Regions from separate parts of the Endozoicomonas sp. ALB115 genome, predicted to be linked through region 3. Evidence: predicted binding sites of a transcription regulator. Region 3 holds the regulator's gene; each other region holds the start of a gene.
What was found. The regulator sigma-54, encoded in region 3, starts transcription at its own class of promoters, with help from an activator protein. The targets are predictions, from matches to a motif close to TGGCACNNNNNTTGCTNT.

Region 1 (3,281 bases), on a different contig from region 3:
CGTTCGGTGACATGCTCCTGGTAGAGGGAGCCAAACTGCTCCCACACCGCCACTGGCCCGGGAAATTTGCCCAGCGAGGTATCAATATTCTGCGCAGCGCCAGACCAGATCAGCAGAAAGACGACGATGCCAATGATGGGCATCAGTACCGTGCTGAACACTTTACCGGGATTCACCGTAATGCCCAGCCCGGCAAGAAAAGACAACGGTGATGACTTGCTCTCATTGACTGACTGACTGACAACCGAGGCATCCGTCATAATCCACTCTCCTTCACTTCCCTTAAAAAAGGTAACAGGATCAAATCCTGTCACCCTGCTTCAGACCGATGTTGAACTGGTTGATGTAGTCGTTTGGCTTTTTGCCGTTGTAGACCAGGTTGTCGATAAAGTGTGTCTGTGGATCACGGAAGCCATCTTCTGACTCGAAGTCCGGAAAGTCCTGCAACTTAACCAGTGCTTCATCCACCAGCGACAGTGCCGCTTTTTCATAGATATCCGGGCGATAGACTTTGGCAGCCAGCTCTTTGTACCACTCATCGCTCTTGTCTTCTGCAATCTGCCCCCAGCGACGCATTTGGGTGAGATACCAGATCGCATCGGAGTAATAAGGGTAAGTGGCGTTGTAGCGGAAGAACACATTGAAATCTTCTACTGGTCGTTTGTCGCCTTTCTCGTACTCAAAGGTACCGGTCATACTGTTGGCAATGACTTCATAATCAGCGCCAACATAGTTGGATTGTGACAGGATTTTCACCGCCTCAGGCCGGTTGGCATTTTCGTTGGCATCCAGCCACTGGGCTGCGCGGATCAGGGCCCGTGTCAGACGTATGGTGGTATTGGGGTACTTGTTATAAAACGCCTCGGTAATCCCGAACACCTTCTCTGGGTTGTTTTTCCAGATCTCATAATCGGTCACCACTGGCACGCCGATATTCTTGAAGACCGCCTGCTGATTCCAGGGTTCGCCGACACAGTAACCATAGATAGTGCCAGCCTCCATGGTGGATGGCATCTGTGGTGGTGGTGTGACGGAGAGCAGGGCATCGGCATCGATCTGGCCAGAGGTATCCCCTTTATGGGGCGCATAAAATCCGGGGTGAATACCACCGGCGGCCAGCCAGTAGCGAAGTTCATAATTGTGGGTAGAGACGGGAAAAACCATCCCCATATTAAACGGCTTGCCTTCAGACTGGAATTTCTCAACCACCGGTTTCAGGGCATCCGCCTTGATCGGGTGCTGAGGTCGGCCATCGGCCATTTTGGGGATATTGGGTTTCATCTGGGCCCAGATCTCATTGGACACCGTAATCCCGTTACCATTCAGGTCCATCGAGAATGGTGTAATGATATTGGCCTTGGTACCAAAGCCCATGGTGGCCGCCAGAGGCTGCCCAGCCAGCATATGGGCACCATCCAGACGCCCGTCAATCACGCCATCAAGCAGCACCTTCCAGTTTGCCTGGGCTTCGATGGTGACATAGAGCCCTTCATCTTCAAAAAAGCCCTTCTCGTAAGCAATGGCGATGGGTGCCATATCAGTCAGCTTGATAAAGCCAATGGTCAACTCTTCCTTTTCCGGATAGCCAAGCTCAAAGTCTGCCTTGGCACTGGCTTGCCCGGTGAAAGCACTCACCCCCATGACGGCACTGATGGCAGCAACCTTACCTAACTTGGCAGCCTGCTGAACCGATGCCTTCTTAAAAGGCTTGAACCACTTCATTATTCCCCTCCCCTGGATAACTGACCTCTCTGCCTTGAACTGTGATCACCGTAATCAGGCATCACTCTTTTCCGGTATCAGTCAACGCACAGAGATCGACTGCCGGTGGTTCAGCAGAAAACATGCCAAATACCAGAAAACTTGATAACCAGCTGAATTTACTAGTGTTAGCTTATTCTGGCGGACAAATACCTTGCCTGTTTAAGCCCGTAAGAAAACTTCAGAGATAGCAACAACGGTGCAGCTACATCCGCTGCATCCCAGAGCTTGCACTAATCTGGAACATCACCACCGCATGCCCCGGTTACAAACCTCTTACATTTGAGTACTGGTTTTGCCAGAGCGGAGTTGCTATAACATTTTCCAGTTATGGAACCGAAATATGGATCAGGAAACTATGTCCAGTCTGGCAAACCTCCTTGAAAACAATAACCAATGGTCCAAGTCCATTCGTGAAGAAAAGCCCGGCTTTTTTGAACAACTCTCTGAGCAGCAGGCACCCAAGTATCTCTGGATCGGGTGTGCCGACAGTCGGGTCCCTGCCAACGAAATCGTCGGCCTCCTTCCGGGCGAACTGTTTGTGCACCGAAACGTGGCCAATGTGGTGGTTCATACCGACCTGAACTGTCTGTCAGTCCTCCAATATGCTGTGGACTACCTGAAGGTAGAGCACATTATTGTGACGGGGCATTACGGCTGTGGCGGTGTGCGCGAAGCCATGAACAACTCCAAACTGGGGCTGATCGATAACTGGCTCAGGCATGTGCAGGACGTTAAGAAAAAGCACACTGAACTGCTAGAGAATGCTGGCAGTGATGATGAGCAGTTTCAGAGAATGTGTGAACTGAACGTTCTGGAGCAGGTGCTGAACGTTTGTCAGACAACCATCGTTCAGGATGCCTGGGATCGCGGCCAGAAACTGACCGTAAACAGCTGGGTTTATGGTTTGAAAGATGGTCTGGTCAGGGATCTCGGTCTGAGCGTTGGTTCCAATGAAGACATCGATGTGCAGTATCCGGCAGCGGTTGAGAGCATCGCCAGTAAGCTGGAAGGGTGATTTGCCCTTAGGAGTTGTCTGGAAATAACTTCCCTATTTTCATTGCCTGACTCCGTTCGGACTGAGCTTGTCGAAGTTCGGTGGCACGACCCTTCGACAAGCTCAGGGTGAACGGAAATCGGGAACTTATTAAAAGACAATTCCTTAACATCTGTTCTTAGGGTGGACATTAAGCTTACCCCTCCATTTTCAATGGCTTTTGAATGGAACCACGAAGGACACGAAGAGCACGAAGGAAAAGAAAATCTCTTCTTTGTGCTCTTCGTGTCCTTCGTGGTTCCATCTTTAACTTCCCGAAGAGGGGAGTAGACGCTTAATGTCTACCCTAAGAACATCTGTTGGCATCAGACGGGGGCGGGTCGCAAGGTGCATTGTGATCCGCTTTCATCGGTTCATATAATTTTCTGGCTCCTGAAATTTGCCAGCCTTCCAACGTTCATGATGATGGTATTATTAATCCCATCACATCATCGCCTCTGCCTCTTGATTATCCCTATCCTGC
Region 2 (3,281 bases), on a different contig from region 3:
GGATTCGTCATAGGCCACCAGCGATTGAATAATGCCAAAGCCCGCTTCCTGGGAAAGAAAATCGAATCCGGTGCTGATGCCCCGATGCTCCAGGTTGTTCATGGTGTTATTGATCACCCAGACACCGAGCATCACCACCAACAGCACCACAATTCCCTGCATCAACAGCGGTCTGAAGGAGGCATCACGCCATAGCCTCAGCATCTCTTTCAACATCTTCTCCAAAAAGGAGGGTCTTGCATTTTTTTTATGGGATACGTGCTCAGGATCACTCACGACCTAACTCCCTTTTTCTTATCTTGTTCCCGCGCTTCAGAAGTTCTGCAGAAATGCAGGACTGTCCATACTCCCGCTCTCACGCGTTGCGTGCAAGCGGGGTATATGTCATAACGATTGAATTAACGGAAGGGAGGAGCGTAGAGGATACCGCCTTCGTTCCAGAGAGCGTTCAGGCCACGATCGATCTGAAGCGGTGATTCTGCACCTACATTACGCTCAAAGATCTCCTCATAGTTGCCCACCTGCTCGATAATCCGCAGAGACCAGTCATCATCCAGGGCAAGACCTTTACCTTTAGGGCCGTCAATACCCAACAAACGACGTACATTGGGATCAGAAGAGGCTTTTTGCGCGTTGATATTGCCCGAGTTCAGGCCCAGCTCTTCACCATTAATCATGGCGGCCAGGCTCCACTTGACAATATTAAACCACTGGTCGTCGCCCTGACGCACTACGGGACCGAGCGGCTCTTTTGAAATCACTTCTGGCAGAACCACTGCGGAATCAGGCTTGGACAGACGAACTCTCAAGGCATAAAGCTGAGATTGGTCAGAAGTCAGGACATCACAACGCCCCGCATCAAAGCCCTTTGCCGTACTGTCAGAGGTATCAAAGACCACGGGCTGATACTCCATATTATTAGCCCGGAAATAATCGGCAAGATTCAGCTCACTGGTGGTACCGGACTGGATACAGATAGAAGCACCATCCAACTCTTTGGCACTTTTCACACCCAGGTCTTTCTTCACCATAAAGCCCTGGCCGTCGTAGTAAGAGACGCCAGTGAAGTTCAGGCCCAGGGAGGCATCACGGGTCAGGGTCCAGGTGGTATTTCTGGAGAGCACATCAATCTCCCCTGATTGCAGAGCGGTAAAACGCTCTTTAGCGGTAAGCGGTACAAACTTGACCTTGCCAGCATCTTTTAAAGTCGCTGCAGCAACGGCACGACAGACATCAACATCCAGCCCACTCCACTGCCCTTTATCATCCGGGTTACTGAAGCCCGGAAGGCCGGTGCTGACACCACAGGCCACATAACCTTTTTCCTTTACCGACTCCAGCGTTGCCGAAGCGCTGGCGACCGGTGCCAAACCCGCTGCCGCCAATGCACCCAGCGCAGCGACTGTTTTCAGACTTTTCATCATGAGATCTTTCCTTTGGTGTTGTTATTATTTTCAGCACGGGATGTCCGGCACAGGTTAACCCTGCTCAACCACCTGACAATTGCAACCGCGCTTTGGCTCATGGTTTTTCAACCATACCTGCAAGCAAAAACACTAGCAACTGTTATGCCGCTCATGTTTGTCCTGGCCATCCCTTCTTCTTGTTCAAATTGCTCAGCCTGTGCCAAACCTTGCAAAGAAAGTCGTTCAGCAGCTTTCCGGGTTATGTATTAATTGTGTTAAACTGCCGTCCACTTCGATAACCATGCAGTGATAATTCTTCCAATGTCTCAAAGAATCAGCGAACACTACAAGGCCATTATTGAGTCCGTCGGTGAAGATATTCATCGGGAAGGCCTTAGAGATACGCCGCTTCGCGCTGCCAAAGCAATGCAATACCTGACCAGAGGCTATAGCCAGACACTGGAAGAGATCGTTAATGGTGCGGTGTTTGAATCCGACATCAGCGAAATGGTCGTGATCAAAGACATTGAGCTGTACTCAATGTGTGAGCATCATCTGCTGCCCTTTATTGGCAAGTGCCATATTGGCTATGTACCCAATGGTAAGGTGCTCGGCCTGTCCAAATTTGCCCGCATTGTGGATATGTTCGCCCGCCGCCTGCAGATTCAGGAAAACATGACCAAACAGATTGCCGATGCCATTATGGAAGTGACCGACGCCAAAGGGGTTGCCGTGGTAATTGAAGCGCAGCATATGTGCATGATGATGCGCGGTGTGGAAAAACAGAACTCATCCATGACCTCTTCGGTCATGCGTGGCCTGATGAAAGATAATCAGCCAACCCGGGAAGAGTTTCTGCGTTTTATTCGGTGACAAACCTGATCATTGACAACAAAAAAGCCAGCATTTGCTGGCTTTTTTGTTGCCTGGATTCAACACCAGTCCAGAATCACTTTTCCAGATTGTCCGGACCCCATGATTTCAAAACCTTTGTCAAAATCATCAACCGGGAAGCGGTGCGTAATGATTGGAGAAATATCCAGACCAGACTGCAACATGCTGGTCATCTTGTACCAGGTCTCAAACATCTCGCGACCATAAATACCTTTGATCACCAGACCTTTGAAGATCACCTGGTTCCAGTCAATCACCGTGTCACTGGCTGGAATGCCCAGCAGTGCAATCTTGCCACCGTAGTTCATATTTTCCAGCATCTGCTTAAATGCACGACCATTGCCCGACATTTCAAGGCCCACATCAAAGCCTTCAACCATGCCCAGCTCAGCCATCACGTCCGGCAGACCGGTATTGGCAACATTCACGGCGCGGGTCGCACCCATTTTACGGGCCAGGTCCAGACGGTATTCGTTGACATCGGTAATCACCACATTGCGGGCACCGACATGCCGGCAGATGGCTGCCGCCATAATGCCGATGGGGCCGGCACCGGTGATCAGTACATCTTCTCCCACCAGGTCAAAAGAGAGTGCGGTGTGCACCGCATTACCAAACGGGTCAAAAATTGCGGCCAGGTCATCACTGATATCATCAGGAATCGGGAAGGCATTAACCGCCGGAATCACCAGGTATTCGGCAAACGCACCATCACGATTGACGCCAACACCCACAGTAAAGTTGCAGAGATGACGGCGGCCAGCACGGCAGTTACGACAGTGGCCACAGGTAATATGGCCTTCACCGGAAACCCGCTGACCGACCTCAAAGCCACGCACACCGTCACCCATGTCAACGATTTCGCCGACAAATTCATGGCCAACGTGCATACCCACCGGAATGGTGTTCTGCGACCACTCATCCCAGTGATAGATATGCATGTCAGTACCACAAATGGCGGTTTTGCGGATTTTGATCAGT
Region 3 (3,281 bases):
CAACGCGGCGGCACTTAGCAGGACAATACCGGCAATAGCCAGCGAGGCTGATGCACTGTAGTTCTTCACGATGGCGTATATAACCAGTGCAACTACGGGTATGACGATGAGTATATCCACAGGGGAATCCTGAAAATGGCTAAATTTCGCGCAGGTTATTTCTTGAACTTTTGGTTGTAAATGACCAATGTCAAATAATGATCGGGTAGTTTTTTTTAACCATTCTGACAGTCGTTATGACCGAACTTTAAAGGCGGAAAGCGCTTATAAGCCACACAAAAACACACGTAATTTCATCGTATTCAATCTTTGCACATTTTTTGCTAAAGCTATGGTTTCAGAAACGTCTATGGGTTTATAATCAGCCGCACATGGAGAGTAAGCCTCTGCAGCCTCCACGGACAACGAAGTAAAGGTATACGGTTGCCTATGAAGCCTTCCTTACAGCTCAAGATGGGCCAGCAGTTGACCATGACGCCGCAGCTGCAACAGGCCATCCGGCTGCTACAGCTATCGACCCTGGATCTTCAGCAGGAGATTCAGGAGGCCCTGGAGTCCAACCCCATGCTGGAGTCCGACGATAGCCAGACAGAGGACACCGCCAGCAGCACTGAAGGACGGGAAGAGCTCGTTGATCTGAGCGAAAAAGCCTCAGAACCTGAGCCTCAGGAGATGGCGGAATGGTCAGACAGCATTCCCAATGAACTGCCCGTGGACTCCGCCTGGGACGACGTGTATTCCAGCCTGCCGGCCAGCAGCGGTGACGATGATTATGACCCCCTGGCAAAATCCTCCGCTGTGGAGTCACTTCAGGATCACCTGGAATGGCAACTGGATATGGTGCCCATGAGCGACCGGGACCGGCTGATTGGTCTGGCGATCATCGAGGCGGTTAATCCGGATGGGTATTTAACCTGCACGCTGGATGACCTGTTTGTCTCTCTTCAATCCCAACTGGACGATCTGGAGATTGAAGAGATCCATGTGCTGCAACACCGGGTGCAACAATTCGATCCGGTGGGTTGTGGCAGTGTTGACCTTAGAGAGTGCCTGTTGGTTCAACTTCGTCAGCTGCCGCCCTCAACACCCCATTTCAACAATGCAGAAAAACTGCTCACCCGTTACCTTGAGTCCCTTGGCACCCGTGATTATGCCAGCATCATGCGTCATGCCAAACTGAAAGAAGACCAGCTGCGAGAAGCCCTCAGCCTGATTCAGAGCTTCCACCCAAAACCCGGCAGCACCATTGATCAGACAGAAGCCGAATATGTGGTTCCGGATATATCCGTCCGGAAAATCAGGGAACGCTGGACGGTGGAACTGAATTCCGACGCCCTGCCCAAACTGCGTATTAATAATAATTATGCGTCCATGGTTCAGAGAGCCAATAACAGCCGCGACAATGTGTTCATGAAGAACCATCTGCAAGAAGCCCGCTGGTTTTTGAAAAACCTGCAAAGTCGCAATGAAACATTGATGAAAGTGGCGAGCCAGATTATTACCTATCAGCAGGAGTTCCTGGAAAAAGGGGATGAAGCCATGAAACCCCTGGTGCTGGCGGATATTGCCGAGGCGGTGGGGATGCATGAGTCGACGATATCCCGGGTCACTACTCAGAAGTACATGCATACTCCCCGGGGTGTTTACGAGCTGAAGTACTTTTTTTCCAGCCATGTCAGCACCACGGAAGGGGGGGAGTGTTCCTCCACGGCCATTCGGGCCCATATCCGCAAACTTATTGCTGAAGAGACACCGCGCAAGCCCCTCAGTGACAATAAAATTGCAGCGATTCTGGGGGATCAGGGCATCAAGGTAGCAAGGCGCACCATTGCCAAATACCGTGAGTCCATGAATATTCCGCCATCCAATGAGCGTAAGCAGTTAGTGCCTTAGTACATCATTTTGAGGAGTTTGATGTGTGCAATCTCCGTTTACCCTGAGCGTCCTTCGGCTCCGCTTGGATGCACGGACGGAAGGTGATTGGCACAGTCTTTATTCAGGGCATGGTGCTTACGCCCTTCGACTCCGCTCAGGACGAATGGAGTTTGGATGTCATTGATAGGTATTGATAAGGGACGCCCATCAATCACATTGAAACAGTGTTCCGGAATTTTTTACACAAGCTCCGTTGATACACCGTTCAAAAAGCAGTTTTTTTTGTCTCAGGGCATTCCAAGCTGCACCGACAGTGATAGAATCGAACTCAGCCAGTACGAAAAATCCCGCGGACTGGTGATTATCTGGATAATGGGATTCAGGAGAGCGTTACATGCAAGTCAACATCAGTGGGCATCATGTCGAGGTAACAGAAGCTCTGCACGACTATGTGATCAAAAGACTGGAGCGTCTTGGTTCACATTTTGACCATATCACCAATGTACAGGTGACCCTGAGCGTCGAAAAGCTGGTGCAGAAAGCAGAAGCCGTTTTGCATACCCGCGGGGCCGAGATTAATGCCACCGCCGAGCACGAAGACATGTACGCAGCCATTGACCTGCTCTCGGACAAGTTGGATCGGCAGCTGGTTAAACGAAAAGAGAAAGCCCTGGACAGGCAACAGGGTGCCAGTGGCCATGCCCTTTGATTTATCAGGTTGCCATTCTTATTCAGCATGATTATTCACCGCATCCTAACCCCCGAGCGCACCCTTGACGGGGTGCACGGGGCCAGCAAAAAGAAAATCCTGGAATTTATCGCTGAACGCATCAGCAGCGATGCCCCCGAAATCAATGCCAAAGAACTGTTTGAAGCGCTGGTTGCCCGGGAGCGTCTTGGCACCACCGGACTGGGTGATGGCGTGGCTATTCCCCACTGTCGTTGCAAAGCCTGCCCGGAGCCTATCGGTCTTTTTATACGACTGGCGGAACCGGTTGATTTTGATGCGGTGGACCGTGAGCCCGTTGATCTGGTATTCGCGCTGATCGTGCCAGAAGGCGAAAACCAGGAACATCTTGAAATTTTAAGGACGCTGGCCGGGCGATTTCATTCTGCCCTGACCCTTCAGAAAATACGTTCGGCTACCAATACGACAATGCTCTATCGTACTATGAGTGAACAGTGAATAACGTGACAAAAAAGGCCATCATAGGTAATGATGGCCTGAAAGGTTCAACTGATCACAATGCTCTTATCTTTTGTTGTTAACACACTTCTTTGAGTCCCGGACAAAATGCATTGCGGCTTACAGGGTTTTAGCCAATTACCGTTGAACCTTAAGTTGCTCATCAAGCTCACGAATTGCTGCATACCTGTCGGCCTTTGGATCTTCTTTAGTGACTGGC

Region 1: a site for sigma-54 is predicted at 1,833-1,850, ahead of ACO6VE_RS19645 (CmpA/NrtA family ABC transporter substrate-binding protein). Genes of this name have one in related genera too.
Region 2: a site for sigma-54 is predicted at 1,612-1,629, ahead of ACO6VE_RS06495 (amino acid ABC transporter substrate-binding protein). Genes of this name have one in related genera too.

Annotation. Positions count from the first base shown of each region.
Region 1 is NZ_JBLYZG010000057.1:23,883-27,163, reverse strand. Features, by position in the region: gene ACO6VE_RS19650 (ABC transporter permease) at 1-260, opposite strand, end outside; gene ACO6VE_RS19645 (CmpA/NrtA family ABC transporter substrate-binding protein) at 301-1,641, opposite strand; gene can (carbonate dehydratase) at 2,105-2,779, shown strand; gene ACO6VE_RS19635 (phosphatase PAP2 family protein) at 3,242-3,281, opposite strand, start outside.
Region 2 is NZ_JBLYZG010000009.1:99,908-103,188, forward strand. Features, by position in the region: gene ACO6VE_RS06490 (amino acid ABC transporter permease) at 1-216, opposite strand, end outside; gene ACO6VE_RS06495 (amino acid ABC transporter substrate-binding protein) at 399-1,424, opposite strand; gene folE (GTP cyclohydrolase I FolE) at 1,728-2,279, shown strand; gene tdh (L-threonine 3-dehydrogenase) at 2,339-3,281, opposite strand, start outside.
Region 3 is NZ_JBLYZG010000011.1:28,892-32,172, forward strand. Features, by position in the region: gene dcuC (C4-dicarboxylate transporter DcuC) at 1-120, opposite strand, end outside; gene ACO6VE_RS07275 (RNA polymerase factor sigma-54) at 430-1,893, shown strand; gene hpf (ribosome hibernation-promoting factor, HPF/YfiA family) at 2,270-2,584, shown strand; gene ACO6VE_RS07285 (PTS sugar transporter subunit IIA) at 2,612-3,061, shown strand; gene ACO6VE_RS07290 (hypothetical protein) at 3,200-3,281, opposite strand, start outside.